Regions from separate parts of the Nonomuraea salmonea genome, predicted to be linked through region 1. Evidence: predicted binding sites of a transcription regulator. Region 1 holds the regulator's gene; the other holds the start of a gene.
What was found. The regulator HrcA, encoded in region 1, represses chaperone genes, less so after heat shock. The targets are predictions, from matches to a motif close to TTGGCACTCTCNNNNNGAGAGTGCCAA.
Positions count from the first base shown of each region.

Region 2: groES (co-chaperone GroES) is a predicted target of HrcA. The motif match lies at 1,437-1,463, and genes of this name have one in related genera.

Region 1 is NZ_JBHMCF010000042.1:90,975-95,166, forward strand. Features, by position in the region: gene ACFFR3_RS38520 (hypothetical protein) at 1-250, opposite strand, end outside; gene hrcA (heat-inducible transcriptional repressor HrcA) at 666-1,679, shown strand; gene dnaJ (molecular chaperone DnaJ) at 1,691-2,833, shown strand; gene ACFFR3_RS38535 (16S rRNA (uracil(1498)-N(3))-methyltransferase) at 2,830-3,555, shown strand; gene ACFFR3_RS38540 (hypothetical protein) at 3,618-4,192, opposite strand, start outside.
Region 2 is NZ_JBHMCF010000003.1:1,005,079-1,009,270, forward strand. Features, by position in the region: gene groL (chaperonin GroEL) at 1-962, opposite strand, end outside; gene groES (co-chaperone GroES) at 1,036-1,347, opposite strand; gene ACFFR3_RS05720 (THUMP-like domain-containing protein) at 1,752-2,966, shown strand; gene ACFFR3_RS05725 (apolipoprotein A1/A4/E domain-containing protein) at 3,161-4,192, shown strand, end outside.

The DNA.
Region 1 (4,192 bases):
CGGCCGACACCGTACGCCGGTCGGGGGTCTTGGCCAGCTTGGCCTCGCCGCTGATCGAGCAGTCGTAGGTGACGGCGGTGTCGCTGGCGAGGTAGACGCCCGGCTTCTCGGCCGGGTCGACCGTCACCGTGACGCTTTCGCCGGACGCGAACGTCTGCTTGGGCACCAGGTCGGTCGCGCCGCCCAGGCCGGTGGCGAACAGCACGCCGCCGGCCGCCAGGCAGGCCACGAACACGCCCCAGACGGCCACCAGCCACCAGCGGCTGGGCTTTATGGCTTTGGAGTCGATTCGTGGTGGAAATTGGGCCTGTTGGCCGTATTGTCCGTACTGAGATGGCGGGCCGAACTGAGCGGGGTCACCGTACTGCGGTGGCCCCTGTCCGAACGGAGGCTGTTGCCCGTACTGGGGTGGTCCCTGCGGCGGCTGTCCCTGTGGGGGCGGTCCGTACTGGGGCGGACCGTAGCCTGGCGGCGGGCCGTACGCCGGGGGCCGGGAATCGTCGGTCATGAGGGCAAGTGTGGGGCCTGTCGCTCACAGGAAGCCAGACAGCAGTTGGGACGCGGTGTTATCGCACCTTGTGGGCGAGAGCCGTACACTTGGCACTCGGGAACACAGAGTGCTAGACACCACGTTCCTGTAAGGGACAGAGGCAGGAGGTGAGCACGTGCTCGACGATCGGAAGCTGGCGGTGCTCCGGGCCATTGTCGAAGACTACGTGTCCACCAACGAACCGGTGGGCTCCAAGGCGCTGGCCGAGCGTCACAATCTGAAGGTCTCCCCGGCGACGGTCAGGAACGACATGGCCGCGCTGGAAGAGGAAGGCTACATCACCCAGCCCCACACCAGCGCGGGCCGCGTGCCGACGGACAAGGGCTATCGCCTGTTCGTCGACCGGCTCTCGCAGGTCAAGCCGTTGTCGGGGGCCGAGCGGCGGGCGATCGAGACGTTCCTCGCCGGCGCGGTCGACCTCGACGACGTCGTCACCCGCACGGTCCGGCTGCTCGCGCAGCTGACCAGGCAGGTGGCGGTCGTGCAATACCCGACGCTCAACCGTTCGACGGTCCGGCACGTCGAGCTCGTCCCGCTGACCGACCGGCGGGTCATGCTCGTGCTGATCACCAACACCGGCCGCGTCGAGCAGCGCGTGGTGGAGCTGCCCGAAGTGGTGGAGGACCACCGCATCGCCAACCTGCGCGCCGTGCTCAACGCCTGCCTCGACGGCTGCGGCCTGAGCAGCGTGCCCGAGCTGGTGGCCGACCTGCCGGAAAGACTCCCGGTCGAAGACCGGCCCGCCGCGGCGACGATCCTCTCAGTGCTGCTCGAGACGCTGGTCGAGCGGCACGACGAGAAGATCGTGTTCGCCGGCGCGGCCAACCTCGCCGGCGCCGACTTCGCCACCGGCCTGCGCGACGTGCTGGAGGCGCTTGAGGAGCACGTCGTCCTCATGCGGCTGCTCGGCGAGACAACCTCAGACACCCCGTCCGCGCTCACCGTGCGCATCGGCTCGGAAAACCCCTACCTGAGGGGCACATCCATCGTCGCGACCGGATACGGTTCTGGCGACAACCAACTGGCCCGGCTCGGCGTTCTGGGGCCGACCAGGATGGACTATCCCGTGACGATGGGCGCCGTACGCGCGGTGGCACGCTACGTCAGCCAGATCCTGGCTGCATCATAAGAGGTCGATAAGTGGCAAACAGCGACTACTACGCCACCCTCGGGGTGCGCCGTGACGCGAGTCAGGACGAGATCAAGAAGGCGTATCGCCGGCTCGCCCGAGAGCTGCACCCTGACGTGAACCCCGATCCTGACACGCAGGAGCGGTTCAAAGAGATCACGCAGGCCTACGAGGTGCTGTCCGACCCGAACAAGCGCCAGATGTACGACCTGGGTGGCGACCCCTTCGGCGGCGGCGCGGGAGCGGGCGCCGGCGCGGGAGGCTTCGGAGCGGGCTTCCCGTTCAGCGACATCATGGACGCCTTCTTCGGCACCGCCACCGGTGCCAGGGGGCCCCGCTCACGTGCCCGCAGGGGCCGCAACGCCACCATCAGGGTCGAGCTCGACCTGCGCGAGACGGCGTTCGGCACGACCCGCGAGCTGGCCGTCGACACGGCCGTGCTGTGCGACATCTGCCACGGCGCCGGCACCGCGCCCGGCACCCACCCCGACACCTGCGACATGTGCAGCGGGCGCGGCGAGATCTCCCAGGTGACACGGTCCTTCCTGGGCCAGGTCATGACCTCGCGGCCCTGCCCGCAGTGCGGCGGCTTCGGCACCATCATCCGCAACCCCTGCCAGGAGTGCTCCGGCGACGGCCGGGTGCGCACCCGCCGTACGATCAAGGTCCGCATCCCCGCGGGCGTCGAGGACGGCACCCACATCCAGCTCGCCGGCGAGGGCGAGGTCGGCCCGGGCGGCGGCCCGCCCGGCGACCTGTTCCTCGAGATCGTCGAGCGGCCCCACGAGATCTTCGAACGGCGCGGCGACGACCTCCACTGCACCGTCCAGATCCCGATGACGGCCGCCGCGCTCGGCACCGTGCTGACCGTCGAGACCCTCGACGGCGCCGAGGAGATCGACGTCCGGCCCGGCACGCAGTCGGGCCAGGTCATCACCATGTACGGCAGAGGCGTCCAGCGGCTCAACGAGTCCGGCAGGGGCGACCTGCTCATCCACGTCAACGTCGAGACGCCGAGCCGTCTCGACGCGGCTCAGGAAGAGCTGCTGCGCGAGCTGGCCAGGCAGCGAGGTGAGGAGCGCCCGCCTGGCAAGTTCGCACCGGGCCAGCAGGGTTTTTTCTCCCGCCTGCGTGACGCGTTCAACGGCCGGTGACGGCTCCGGTCTTCCTGAGCGCGCACCTCGAAGGGCCCGAGCTGACGCTCGACGGCCCCGAGGGGCGGCACGCGGCCTCCGTACGCCGGTTGCGCGCCGGTGAGCGGGTCGACCTCACCGACGGGGCGGGCGGGGTGGCCGAGTGCGTCGTACGCGAGGCGCTGAAGGACGCGCTGCGGCTCGAGGTGCTGCACCGCTACGACGTCGAGCCGCCGCGGCCCCGGCTGGTGGTCGTCCAGGGGCTGCCCAAGGGCGACAGGGGCGAGCTGGCGGTCGAGATGATGACCGAGGCCGGCGTCGACGTGATCGTGCCGTGGGCGGCGGCCCGCAGCATCACCCAGTGGAAGGGCGACAAGGTCGCCAAGGCCCTCGGCCGCTGGCGCTCCACCGCGCGCGAGGCGGGCAAGCAGGCCCGCCGCTTCCACCTGCCCGAGGTGGCCGACCTCGCCTCCACGGCAAGCGTCGAGCGGCTGCTGGCGGAGGCGGCGCTCGGGCTGGTGCTGCACGAGGAGGCCGCCGAGCCGCTGTCGGGCGTGGCGCTGCCGGCGGGCGGCGACGTCGTCATGGTGGTGGGGCCGGAAGGCGGGGTCTCGGAGGAGGAGCTGGAGCGGTTCAGGGCGGCCAAGGCGGAGCCGGTGCTGCTCGGGCCTACGGTGCTGCGCACGTCCACGGCGGGGGTGGCGGCGGCCGCCGTGCTCTTCAGCCGCACGGGCCGCTGGTGAGCCGCTAGGGGTGCTCTGCGCGTCTTGCCGCGGGGCGAGCTGTCTTGCCCGGCGATGAGCCTCTAGGGCGTGGTCTGCGTGTCCTGCAGGGGGGTCGCCTCGACGGGCGGCGTCTCGGTCATCTCGTCGTCCGGCGGGCACTGCTCCGGCGGGCACGACGGCGGCGCGGACGTCTCGATCATGGTGGGCGACGGTGTCGGCGTCGGCGACGGCGAGAGAGTGGGGCAGTCGGACGGCGGCTCGGCTTCCTCGGCGAGCGCCGAAGGACACGGGGTCGTGGTGGGCGTGGGGGTGGGCGACGGAGACGGCCTGCTGGTCGACTCGGCCTTACGGGTCGGCTTGGGCGAGGTGGGCGACGGCGTCGCCGGGATCACCACCGCGGGCGGCGACTGACGGGGCGGCACGCTGGTCGCGGGCGGATCGATGGACCGGGTGGTCGAGGAGTTGGACGGCACCTTGCTCGTCTCGTCGTCCACGATCCGCACGGGCGCCTGATCGATGATCTGGGAGCGCAGGCCGGGGACGGCGAACACGATCGCGCCCGCCACCAGCACCGCGCTGGCCGCGGCCGCTCCCGCGCGCCACCAGAACAGATTGCGTACGCCCCGCCGCTCGATGCGGGCACGGATGATCTCCA
Region 2 (4,192 bases), on a different contig from region 1:
ACGCGGCGGGCCGTGCCGAGCACCTCGAGACCGACGTGCTCCAGCTTGAGGCCGACCTCCTCGCTGACGACCTGGCCGCCGGTGAGGATGGCCATGTCCTGCAGCATCGCCTTGCGGCGGTCGCCGAAGCCGGGGGCCTTGACGGCCACCGAGGTGAAGGTGCCGCGGATCTTGTTGGTGACCAGGACGGCCAGGGCCTCGCCCTCGACGTCCTCGGCGACCACGAGCAGCGGCTTCTTCGTCTGGGCGATCTTCTCCAGCAGCGGCAGGAAGTCCGCGATGGAGGAGATCTTGCCCTGGGTGAGCAGGATGTAGGCGTCCTCGAGGACGGACTCCATGCGCTCGGGGTCGGTGACCATGTAGGCCGACAGGTAGCCCTTGTCGAACTGCATGCCCTCGGTGAACTCGAGCTCCATGCCCATGGCGTTGGACTCTTCGACGGTGAGCACACCGTCCTTGCCCACCTTGTCGAACGCCTCGGCGATCAGGTCACCGATCTGCGCGTCCTGCGCGGAGATCGTGGCGACGTTGGCGATCTCCTTCTTGTCGGCCACCTCGCGGGCGGTCGACAGCAGGCGGTCGCTGACGGCCTTGGCGGCCTTGTCGATGCCGCGCTTGAGCGACAGCGGCGAGGCGCCGGCGGCGACGTTGCGCAGGCCCTCGCGGACCATGGCCTGGGCCAGGACGGTCGCGGTGGTGGTGCCGTCGCCCGCGATGTCGTTGGTCTTGGTCGCCACTTCCTTGGCGAGCTGGGCGCCGAGGTTCTCGTAGCGCTCCTCCAGCTCGATCTCACGAGCGATGGTCACACCGTCGTTCGTGATCGTCGGCGCACCGAACTTCTTGTCGATGACGACGTTGCGGCCGCGCGGGCCGAGGGTTACCTTGACGGCGTCCGCGAGGGCGTTCACGCCGCGCTCGAGCGCGCGGCGGGCGTCCTCGTCGAACTCCAGGATCTTCGCCATTGTCTGAAAGTCCTCTCCTAGCGTCGAAAGCCCCGGCCGCCCTCAAGAGCGCCCGGGGCTCGACACATCCGGCCTACTTCTCGATGATCGCGAGAACGTCGCGGGCGGAGAGCACGAGGTACTCCTCGCCGCCGTACTTGACCTCGGTGCCGCCGTACTTGCTGTAGAGGACGATGTCGCCCTCCGAGACGTCGAGCGGAATCCGCTTCTCGCCGTCCTCGTCCCAGTTGCCCGGGCCCACCGCGAGGACCTTGCCCTCCTGCGGCTTCTCCTTGGCGGTGTCCGGGATGACCAGACCGGAAGCGGTGGTCTGCTCGGCCTCAAGCGGCTGAACCACAATGCGGTCGCCGAGCGGCTTAACGGGAACCTTGGTGGCGGTCGTCACGATCGGACCTCCCCTTCAGATTTGAATGATCTAGAAGAGGCGACCAGCTGGGCCTGCCGTCGCGGGTGTCAGACCTGCCTCGTCGCACGTTGGCACTCTCAAGGGGAGAGTGCCAACAGGAAACATATGCAAGAGGGGCTTGACAGTCAACACGAACGCGTCTGCTGAGAGCGATCAGAGCTCGGGAAGAGGCCGTTGACCTGGTCCAGTCTCCCACGTGCACGAATGTTCGCCCCACCGGCCACGCCGCTCCCGCCCGCTCGGACCACGACGCCGACCCGCCCCTACCCACCTGCACACCTCCTACCCGCACCACCTCGCACAGGTCTCCCCGCCCTTAGGACTCCCCCGAGGCGCGTCTCCCCGTCCTGAGGATGGCGGGCGTGGCGCTAACGTCGGGTGACGTGGACCTCGACGCCTTCACGGAGCTGCTGACCCCGCGCGGCCTGCGGGCGCTCGCCGAGGCGGGCGAGCTGGCGGGCGCCGATCCCGTGGCCGCCGCCACGACCCTGCGCAAGACGTACGACGCGGCGCTCACCTCCGCCGCGCTCACCCAGGCGGGGCTGCGGCAGCGGGCAAGGGCCAAGTTCGGCGCGGACGCCGACCGGATGTTCTTCACGCCGCACGGGCTCGAACAGGCCACCCGCACCGAGGTCGCCGCCCACCGCGCCGCCCTGCTGCCCGCCCTGCTGCCCACCCAGGCGCCCGCCCTGCCGCCCGCCCTGCCGCCCTCCGGCGCCCGCGTCGTGGACGCCTGCTGCGGCATCGGGGGCGACCTGCTCGCGCTGGCCCGCGCCGGGTGCACGGTGACGGCGTTCGACACCGACCCGCTGACGGTGGCCGTGGCGCGGGCGAACGCGGAGGCGTTCGGGCTGGGTGAGCGGGTGACGGTCCACGTGGGCGACGCGGCCGAGGTGCGTCCCGAGGAGTACGACGCGCTGTTCGCCGACCCGGCGCGGCGCACGGGCAGGGGCAGGACGTTCGACCCGATGGCGTACTCGCCGCCCTGGCCGGTGGTGCTCGACCTGATCTCACGCGCCCGGCTCGCCTGCCTCAAGGTGGCGCCGGGCATCCCGTACGAGTTCATCCCCGAGGGCGCGCTGGCCGAGTGGGTGTCGTACAAGGGGGAGGTCAAGGAGGCCACGCTGTGGACGGGCGCCGGCGTGACCGCGGGCAGGCGCGCGGCCCTGCTGCCCGGCGGGCACACGCTGACCGCCACCGGCGTCACGGCCGAGGTGGGCCCGCCAGGGCGCTACCTCTACGAGCCCGACGGCGCCGCCATCCGCGCGCACCTCGTCGGCGAGGTGGCCGAGCTGGTCGGCGGGCGGCTGATGGACCCGATGATCGCGTACGTCACGTCCGACGCCCCGGCGGACACCCCATGGGCCGCCAGATACGAAATAGAAGACATCATCCCCTTCTCTCTGAAAAAACTCCGCGCCGCACTCCGCGCCCGACAAATCGGCAATGTCACCATCAAGAAGCGCGGGTCCGCCGTCGACATCGAGCGCCTCCGTGCCGATTTGCGGCTCAGCGGGGAGAACACCATGGTCATCGCCCTGACCAGGATTCTCGACAAACCCTCGGTAATCCTCTGCAAGCCCTCCTCACCTGCCTGAATCGCCAAATTCGGCCATCGAATCGCTTTCCTCGATCTTTCACTTCAGCCCTGACGGACCTTGATCGAAAGGCTAAGGTGGGCGGGCGGGAGTTCTCCCCCTATTGCGGTTAACCGCGTTCTCGCTCTTCAGATATTGAACCGGACCTACCCGACCACTGCGCGGCAGTCCGTCGGCGAGCGAAGGAGCTTTCGGTGGACCATTCCAACCACACCACCCTTCTCCAATCGGGCGCGTACAACGCCGACGTCGTCCCCAAGAGGATGCGGGACCTGCTCGCCCGTGCCGCCCAGGACCACGTCTACGAGCAGCGCACCCAGGGCGCGGTGCTCGACGAGATCCGCCAGCGCCTGGAGGGCATGGAATGGCTGCTGCGGGAGGTCCGCGAGCGGGAGCTGGGCGGGCTGAGCGGGTCCATCGAGGCGGTGAGCGGGCGGCTCGACGAGATCTCCGCCAAGCCGCCGATGTGGGCGGAGGGCCTCGCGCAGCACGTCGAGGCCGTACGCGACCACGTGGACGCCGTGGGCGACAGGGTGAGCGGGGTGGACGCCAGAGTCTCCCCGATCACCGACCTGCCGAGCGTGTGGGCCGACCTCGGCACCGTGGGCGAGAGCGTCGACGAGGCGCTCAGCCGGCTGCAGTCGGTGCTCGACACCACCGACGGCATCACCAAGGGCATGGCCGACTTCGCCGCCACCCTGGCGGGGCTCAACGCCAGCATGGAGGCCGCGGCCGGGCGCTTCACCCGGCTCGACCGGTCGATGGCGGAGCTGACGTCCCGCACCGACCGGGTCGAGGTGGCGGTCTCCGACCTGTCCGAGAGCCTCACCACCCGCCTCGACGACACCGACCAGCGCCTGACGACCCGCCTGGACGAGACCGACCAGCGCCTCACCACTCGGCTGGACGAGACCGACCAGCGGTTGAGCGCCCGTCTGGGCGAGACCGACCAGCGGCTCAGCACCCGGCTCGACGAGACCGACCAGCGGCTCGCCACGGCCCTGCTGGAGGCCGACGAGCGGCTCGTGGCCCGGCTCAAGGAGGCCGACGAGCAGGCCGGCGCCCGCCTGGCCGCCGTCGAGCAGCGCCTGACCGTCCGCCTCGACGAGACCGACCAGCACCTCGCCGTGCAGCTCGGCGAGAGCGAGCAGCGCCTCACGTCCCGGCTCAGCGCCGTGGACGCCCGCCTCGAACGCGCCGAAGGCCGGCTCACCGGCCTCGACTCC